Regions from separate parts of the Pseudomonas sp. B21-017 genome, predicted to be linked through region 1. Evidence: predicted binding sites of a transcription regulator. Region 1 holds the regulator's gene; the other holds the start of a gene.

The links. Region 1 encodes sigma-54, which starts transcription at its own class of promoters, with help from an activator protein. Its sites were predicted from a motif close to ANTGGCATNNANNTTGCTNT; they were not measured.
Positions count from the first base shown of each region.
Region 2: glnK (P-II family nitrogen regulator) is a predicted target of sigma-54. The motif match lies at 1,265-1,284, and genes of this name have one in related genera.

Region 1 covers NZ_CP087194.1:5,505,063-5,509,258, forward strand. The annotation lists gene LOY28_RS24975 (HAD family hydrolase) at 1-253, shown strand, start outside; gene lptC (LPS export ABC transporter periplasmic protein LptC) at 261-833, shown strand; gene lptA (lipopolysaccharide transport periplasmic protein LptA) at 820-1,365, shown strand; gene lptB (LPS export ABC transporter ATP-binding protein) at 1,365-2,090, shown strand; gene LOY28_RS24995 (RNA polymerase factor sigma-54) at 2,275-3,768, shown strand; gene hpf (ribosome hibernation-promoting factor, HPF/YfiA family) at 3,843-4,151, shown strand; gene ptsN (PTS IIA-like nitrogen regulatory protein PtsN) at 4,164-4,196, shown strand, end outside.
Region 2 covers NZ_CP087194.1:6,287,274-6,291,469, reverse strand. The annotation lists gene LOY28_RS28710 (HigA family addiction module antitoxin) at 393-656, shown strand; gene LOY28_RS28705 (accessory factor UbiK family protein) at 806-1,072, opposite strand; gene glnK (P-II family nitrogen regulator) at 1,489-1,827, shown strand; gene LOY28_RS28695 (ammonium transporter) at 1,863-3,200, shown strand; gene LOY28_RS28690 (secondary thiamine-phosphate synthase enzyme YjbQ) at 3,413-3,838, shown strand; gene sutA (transcriptional regulator SutA) at 3,941-4,196, shown strand, end outside.

The DNA.
Region 1 (4,196 bases):
GCTCGACGAGCTCCTTGCCCAACTCAACCTGAACTATGAACAAGTGGCCTACCTCGGCGACGACCTGCCGGACCTGCCGGTGATTCGCCGCGTCGGCCTGGGCATGGCCGTGGCCAACGCCGCCGGTTTCGTGCGCGAACACGCCCACGGCATTACCCAGGCCCGTGGCGGCGAGGGTGCCGCGCGCGAGTTCTGCGAATTGATCCTGCGCGCCCAGGGCCGCCTCGATGCGGCCAACGCCGCGTACCTGTGAGCCCATCATGCTGAGCAAAAAGATTCGCAACATCCTGATATTCGGTTGCATCGCGGCGCTATTCGCTGCGGTCGGCTACTGGAACATCAGCCCGGAACGCTTCCTCGACAAGCCAGTGGCGCATGTCGATGAAGCCATGATCGACTATTACGCCACCAATGCCCACAGCGTGCAGTACCTGCCGGACGGCAAATTGCAGTACGAAATGACGTCCGACAAGGTCGAACACCTGAAAGCGACCGAAGTGACGTTGCTGTCCAATCCTGACCTGAACATGTTTCGCGGCACCGAATTCCCCTGGCACGTCCAGAGCGATCGCGGCGAAGTCAACCCGGACGGCACCCAGGTCGAGTTGATCGACTCGGTACGTATCACGCGTTTCGACGAAAAAAACCGTAAAACCCTGATTACCACCACCCGTATGACAGTGTTCCCGCAGCAGCAATATGCGCAGACCGATCAACCCGTTAGAATCGACGGCGCCGGCGGTGTATCGACAGGCAACGGAATGAAAGCGTACTTGAAAGAAAGCAGGATACACCTGCTATCGAACGTAAGAGGACAGTATGAGGCTCGTTAAAACCCTCCCTATTTTGCTCAGTCTGAGCGCAGCACTGGGAAGCGTGAGCGCCTGGGCTCTGCCGACCGATCAAGCGCAGCCTATCCGCATTCAGGCCGACGACGCCCAACTGGACGATAAGAACGGTGTTGCCACCTATAAAGGTGATGTGATCATCACTCAGGGCTCGATGAAGGTCACCGGCAACACCGTGACCATCACTCGCACCCCGACTGGCGACATCGACGTGGTGACCTCGGTGGGCAACCTGGCGTACTTCGAGCAATTGCAAACAGCTGGCGACACCAAGCCTGTTCAGGGCTGGGGCGTGACCATCCAATATCACGCCGCGCAAAACCGCGTCGTACTGATCGACAAGGCCAAAGTTGTCGACAAGGACAACAACGTCACCCAGGGCGAAAAAATCGTCTATGACACGGTGAAAAAACTCGCCAGCGCCGGTCGCGCCACAGGCAGCAAGGTCACCGAGGCACGTCCGCGTATCGACATGGTGATCCAGCCGAAGAAGAAAACCGACGAGAAAACCCAGTAATGGCAACTCTGAAAGCTCAGCATCTGGCCAAGAGCTACAAGAGCCGCCAGGTCGTGCGTGACGTCAGCCTGTCCATCGACAGCGGCCAGATCGTCGGCCTGCTTGGCCCCAACGGCGCCGGTAAAACCACCTGTTTCTACATGATCGTGGGCCTGGTACAGGCCGATCAGGGTCGCGTACTGATCGATGACCTGGACGTCAGCCACCAGCCGATGCATGGTCGCGCGAAGGCCGGTATCGGCTATCTTCCGCAAGAAGCGTCGATCTTCCGCAAGCTGTCGGTGACCGACAACATCATGGCCATCCTCGAGACCCGCAAGGAGCTCGACAAGGCCGGTCGCCGCAAAGAGCTGGAAAGCCTGCTGCAGGAATTTCACATTCACCACATCCGCGACAGCCTTGGCATGAGCCTGTCCGGTGGTGAACGCCGTCGGGTGGAAATCGCCCGGGCACTGGCCACCAACCCGAAATTCATCCTCCTCGACGAACCCTTCGCCGGCGTGGACCCGATCTCGGTGGGCGACATCAAGCAGATCATCCATCACCTCAAGGCCAAAGGCATTGGCGTGCTGATCACTGACCACAACGTCCGTGAAACCCTGGACATCTGCGAAACCGCCTACATCGTCAACGATGGCCAGCTGATCGCTGAAGGCGACTCCGCCACCATCCTGGCCAACGAACTGGTCAAGGAAGTGTATCTGGGCCATGAGTTCCGCCTGTAAGCGCTGAGGTGCCTGGCCAGTCGCCTTGATGCTCATATCAATAAAAAATCAATAGTTTTTTATTGTTACAGCGCTCTAGGCAAACACTTCAGTTTCAGGCATATAATTTGCTTATGTTTGGCGCTTCGGCGCCCTGTAGTGGATGGCGCATGTGCGCCGGCGAATAAGGTGTTAAGCCCCTGCCATGAAACCATCGCTAGTCTTGAGAATGGGCCAGCAGCTGACGATGACACCGCAGCTGCAACAGGCCATCCGCCTGCTCCAATTGTCGACCCTGGACCTGCAACAGGAAATCCAGGAGGCCCTGGAGTCCAATCCGATGCTCGAACGCCAGGAAGAAGGCGACGACTTCGATAACGCAGACCCCTTGGCCGACAAAGCCGAACAGCAACCCAACACCGACATTCAGGAACCCTCCTACCAGGAAACCGCCCCGACGGTGGATAACCTTGAGGAAGGCGACTGGAACGAGCGCATTCCCAACGAATTGCCTGTCGATACCGCCTGGGAAGACGTCTACCAGACCAGCGCCAGCAGCCTGCCGAGCAACGATGACGACGAGTGGGATTTCACCACCCGTACTTCGGCCGGTGAAAGCCTGCAAAGCCATTTGCTCTGGCAACTGAACCTGGCACCGATGTCCGACACCGATCGCCTGATCGCCGTGACCCTGATCGACTGCATCAACAATCAGGGCTATCTGGACGAAACCCTCGAGGAAATCCTCGAGGCCTTCGATCCGGAACTGGACATCGAACTGGACGAAATCGAAGCCGTCCTGCACCGCATCCAGCAATTCGAGCCCGCCGGTATCGGCGCCCGCAACCTCGGTGAATGCCTGCTGCTGCAACTGCGCCAACTGCCCGCCAAGACCCCTTGGCTGACCGAGGCCAAGCGCTTGGTCACCGATTACATCGACTTGCTCGGCAGCCGCGACTACAGCCAGCTGATGCGCCGCATGAAGCTCAAGGAAGATGAACTGCGCCAGGTGATCGAACTGGTCCAGAGCCTCAACCCGCGCCCGGGTTCGCAAATCGAGTCCACCGAAGCCGAATACGTCGTTCCCGACGTGATCGTGCGCAAGGACAACGAGCGCTGGCTGGTGGAACTGAACCAGGAGTCGGTGCCGCGCCTGCGGGTCAACGCCCAATACGCCGGCTTCGTACGCCGCGCCGATACCAGCGCTGACAACACCTTCATGCGTAATCAGTTGCAGGAGGCTCGCTGGTTCATCAAGAGCCTGCAAAGCCGCAACGAAACCCTGATGAAAGTGGCCACCCAGATCGTCGAGCATCAACGCGGCTTCCTGGAGTACGGCGACGAGGCCATGAAACCGCTGGTGCTGCATGACATCGCTGAAGCGGTGGGCATGCACGAATCGACGATTTCACGGGTGACCACGCAAAAATTCATGCATACCCCACGGGGCATCTATGAACTGAAATACTTTTTTTCCAGCCACGTCAGTACCTCCGAAGGCGGTGAATGCTCGTCTACGGCGATCCGCGCGATCATCAAAAAACTGGTTGCCGCGGAAAATCAGAAAAAGCCGTTGAGTGACAGCAAGATCGCTGGTTTACTGGAGGCACAAGGCATTCAGGTGGCTCGCCGCACCGTCGCCAAGTACCGCGAATCCCTAGGAATCGCGCCTTCGAGCGAACGCAAGCGGTTGATGTAGAGCCACGCCACAGCGTTCCAGTGGTAGATCATCGGATCTACCGCTTTATGCACTGGCAACGAAGGAGAAGCTGTATGCAAGTCAACATCAGTGGACACCAACTGGAAGTGACCGAACCTCTTCGCACCTACATCGGCGAAAAACTCGAACGATTAGAGAGGCATTTCGACAAGATCACCAACGTGCAGGTCACGATGACGGTCGAGAAGCTCAAGCAGAAAATCGAAGCCACGCTGCATATTCCCGGCAATGAGGTGGTCGCTAACGCGGAACATACCGATATGTACGCAGCGATCGACGCACTGACCGACAAGCTGGATAAACAACTCAAAAAGCATAAGGAAAAGACCCAGAGCCTCCTCCAGGGCGCGACCGGTCGTTAACACTCCCAACCCATGATCCGACTTGAAAGCATCCTGACCCCCGGC
Region 2 (4,196 bases), 780 kb from region 1:
GTAGGAGTAACGTGGCAGAAGAGCCGCCAAACTTTCGCAGGATGTTGCTGGGGCCGGTGAGTTGATTCCAGCCAGTTAAGCCATAACACGATCCGTAGCAGCTGGCGGAGCCGGCGCACGGCTGCGCAGCAGTCGTAAAATCAGATCACGCGGTGGATCAGGCAGACCGTACAACTTGGATTTACGACTGCTGCGCAGTCGAACGCAGCCTTCGGCAGCTGCTACAAAGGTTACGTCGCGGCTGGTATTTGGGCGTAATCAACCGAGGAGCTAGATTTCTTTGTAGGACCGGGCCTGGATAGATGAAGGACTTCGGTGAAAGAGTTCGGACGCTCTTGTCGGATCGGGGGGGATGCTTATGATCACAGCTGATCAAGCCCTAAGGAGGGGAGATGAGCAATTCTGGAATGCGGCCGATTCATCCTGGCGAAATCCTTGAAAAGGAGTTTCTAGAGCCTCTGGGCATTACGGCGACTGGTCTGGCTAGCGTGTTGAATGAAGGCACGGATGAAGTGAGTGCCCTTTTCATGCAGGAGAGAGGTATTAGTCCTGAGCTCACAAAGAAGCTATCGCGCTACCTGAAAACCACGCCCGGATTCTGGTTAAAACTGCAATCGACCTACGATCAGCGCAGGGCCGAAATCGAGCGTGGTTGAGCTTCGGGTACTTAAAAAGACTGCAGCGTCCGCGAAGCACGCTTGAACGATGGTTCCCACGCTCTGCGTGGGAACCATCCCGTGACGCTCTGCGTCACATCTGGAGCGTCCCTGGCGGCGTTCCCACGCAGAGCACGGGAACGATCAGGTTACTCGGTGTCAGCAGGTGGATTGAGCTTCGCTTCCAGCTCCGCCACTTTCGCCTCCAAGCTCTCCAACCGGGCGCGGGTCCGCGCCAGCACAACCATCTGGCTGTCGAATTCTTCACGGCTTACCAGGTCCAGCTTGCTGAAGCCGCTCTGCAACAAAGCCTTGAACTGGCTTTCGATTTCGCTTTTCGGCAGTGGGGTGTCGCCGCTGAAGAGGCGGGAGGCGGTGCCGCTCAGGGCGTCGAGGAAGTCTTTGGGCGCGAGCATGGGAAATGTCCTGTCAACAATGGCGGGCAGTGTACCACGCAGTGTCTATAGTCAATCTCGAAGGCTGGGATGCACGCTTTTCGCGCATGCGAGTGGACAGCCACGCACTGTTGTTGTGCGTAACCGTGGCGTCAATCGGCTGGAGAGGTCTGCGTTAGCGGCCAAGGGCTTGAAATCAATGGGTTTTGGATAGATGGCAAGCTTTCTGCTTAGTCGCTGGTGACCCATGCACTGATGCAGTCGCTGTGACGAATGCAGTGCGCCAAGCGGAACGGGGGAAGTTTCGTGCGGAGTGGTTAGCTGGCGTCGGATGGGCAGGTAAGGCCGACGATGCGTTACAAAGCCAGGCACTGCGCTTAGACTTGAGTCGGGTTTGTTTTCCTGGGGCAAGTCCACCAATTCGGGAGAGAGTTTTCATGAAGCTAGTCACTGCCATCATCAAACCGTTCAAACTGGACGACGTGCGCGAGTCGCTGTCCGAGATCGGCGTGCAGGGCATTACCGTTACTGAGGTCAAAGGCTTCGGTCGGCAGAAGGGTCACACCGAGCTGTATCGCGGCGCGGAGTACGTGGTCGATTTTCTGCCTAAGGTGAAGATCGATGTCGCCATTGACGACAAGGATCTGGACCGGGTTATCGAGGCGATAACCAAGGCCGCCAACACCGGCAAGATCGGTGACGGCAAGATCTTCGTGGTCAATCTGGAACAGGCGATTCGCATCCGTACCGGCGAAACCGATACCGACGCAATCTAAGCCGCCACAAACCCAACGCCCCAGGAGAAAACAAAATGACTCTGCGTAAATTCGCAGGGCTAGGAGCCCTGTTGTCCATCGTAATGCCTGGCCTGGCCATGGCGGCAGATCCGGTGGCGCCTCCAGTCCTCAATTCCGGCGATACCGCCTGGATGATGACCTCGACAGCCCTTGTGCTGTTCATGACCATCCCCGGCCTCGCGCTGTTCTACGGCGGCATGGTTCGTTCCAAAAACGTTCTTTCGTTGATGATGCAATGCTTCGCCATTACCGGCCTGGTCACCATCCTGTGGTTCCTTTACGGCTACAGCATGGCGTTTGACACAACGGGTATGGAAGCTAACGTCGTCAACCTCAATTCGTTTGTCGGCAGCTTCGCCAAGGCATTCCTCGCCGGCATCACGCCTGCCAGTATTACCGGCCCCGCGGCGCTGTTTCCCGAGGCGGTGTTTGTCACCTATCAGATGACCTTCGCCATCATCACCCCCGCGCTGATCGTCGGTGCTTTCGCCGAGCGGATGAAGTTCTCCGCAATGCTGGTGTTCATGGGGATCTGGTTCACCCTGGTTTACGCGCCGATTGCGCACATGGTCTGGAGCGGTCCGGGTTCGCTGTTGGGCGACTGGGGCGTGCTCGACTTCGCAGGCGGCACCGTGGTGCACATCAACGCCGGTGTGGCCGGGCTGATCGCCTGTCTGGTACTGGGCAAGCGTAAAGGCTTCCCAACCACCCCGATGGCTCCGCACAACCTCGGCTATACCCTTATGGGTGCCGCGATGCTCTGGGTTGGCTGGTTCGGTTTCAACGCCGGTTCCGCTGCCGCAGCCAACGGCACTGCCGGTATGGCCATGCTGGTGACTCAGATCGCTACCGCCGCCGCAGCCTTGGGCTGGATGTTTGCCGAATGGCTGACCCACGGCAAACCGAGCGCACTGGGTATCGCTTCGGGCGTGGTGGCCGGTCTGGTTGCGATCACTCCGGCGGCGGGTACCGTTGGCCCGATGGGCTCGATGATCATCGGTCTGGCGGCGGGCGTGGTGTGCTTCTTCTGCGCCACGACTCTGAAACGCAAAATGGGTTACGACGACTCCCTCGACGCTTTTGGCGTGCACGGTATCGGCGGTATCCTCGGCGCGATCCTGACGGGTGTGTTCGCTGCACCGTCCCTGGGTGGTTTCGGCACCGTCACCGACATCGCGGCTCAAGTCTGGATTCAGTGCAAAGGCGTGGGCTTCACGGTGATCTACACCGCGATCGTCACCTTCATCATCCTCAAGGTGCTGGACGCTGTCATGGGTCTGCGCATCACCGAGGAAGAAGAAGCAGTCGGCATCGATCTGGCGCTGCACAACGAACGCGGCTACAACTTGTAAGCACGCCTATAAAAAATGCCCGGCTTGCCGGGTATTTTTTTGTCTTGATTTTGTCAGTGAAGGAAAGGCTGAAAGGTTTTTTCATACACGTTCAGGGGCGTTTACAACGGGTGTTTTTCTGCGGCCAATGGCTTACACGATTGAAGGAATATTAGGGCCTTTGTTTTTTCCCAGAGCGCGCTAGAATGCGCCCCGAACGTGCGGAGAACTGTATGTGGCAACAGACTCTGATTACCCTGCGGGCACGGCCCCGGGGCTTTCATCTGGTAACGGACGAGTTACTCGCCGGCTTGCCTGAACTCAAGGCGTGTCGGGTCGGTCTGTTGCATTTGTGGCTACAGCATACCTCGGCGTCGTTGACCATCAACGAGAACGCCGATCCGGCGGTACGTCGCGACTTCGAACGATTTTTCAATCGTCTGATCCCACAAGGAACGGACGACTATGAGCATAACGACGAAGGCCAGGACGACCTCCCGGCGCACTTCAAGGCCAGCGTACTTGGCTGTCAGCTCAGTTTGCCGATCTCGGCAGGCCGACTGGCGTTGGGAACCTGGCAAGGCGTTTATCTGGGCGAGCACCGTGATCATGGCGGTGCCCGTAAAGTCCTCGCCACCGTGCACGGTGAAGGGGAATAAACCGCTGGTCACCAGCGGTGGTTGAATTTTTTCCGGCGGCCTTCGACAGAAGGCAAAGCTGGGCTATAACTAATCTGCTTTTCGCAAGTCATGAGGTAGAACATGAGCGACGATGATCTGGAAAACGACGACCTCGAAGTAGGCGACGACGACGAAACCGAAGAAGGCCTGGAAGCGGCGGCTGAAGACGTCGCTGAAGACGACGGCGGTGATGTGCCCGTTCCGACTGCCAAAGGCAAAGCCAAGGCAGCGGTATCGGTCGATGAGCTGCCGAGCGTTGAAGCCAAGAACAAGGAACGCGATGCCCTGGCCAAGGCCATGGAAGAGTTTCTGGCACGGGGCGGCAAGGTGCAGGAAG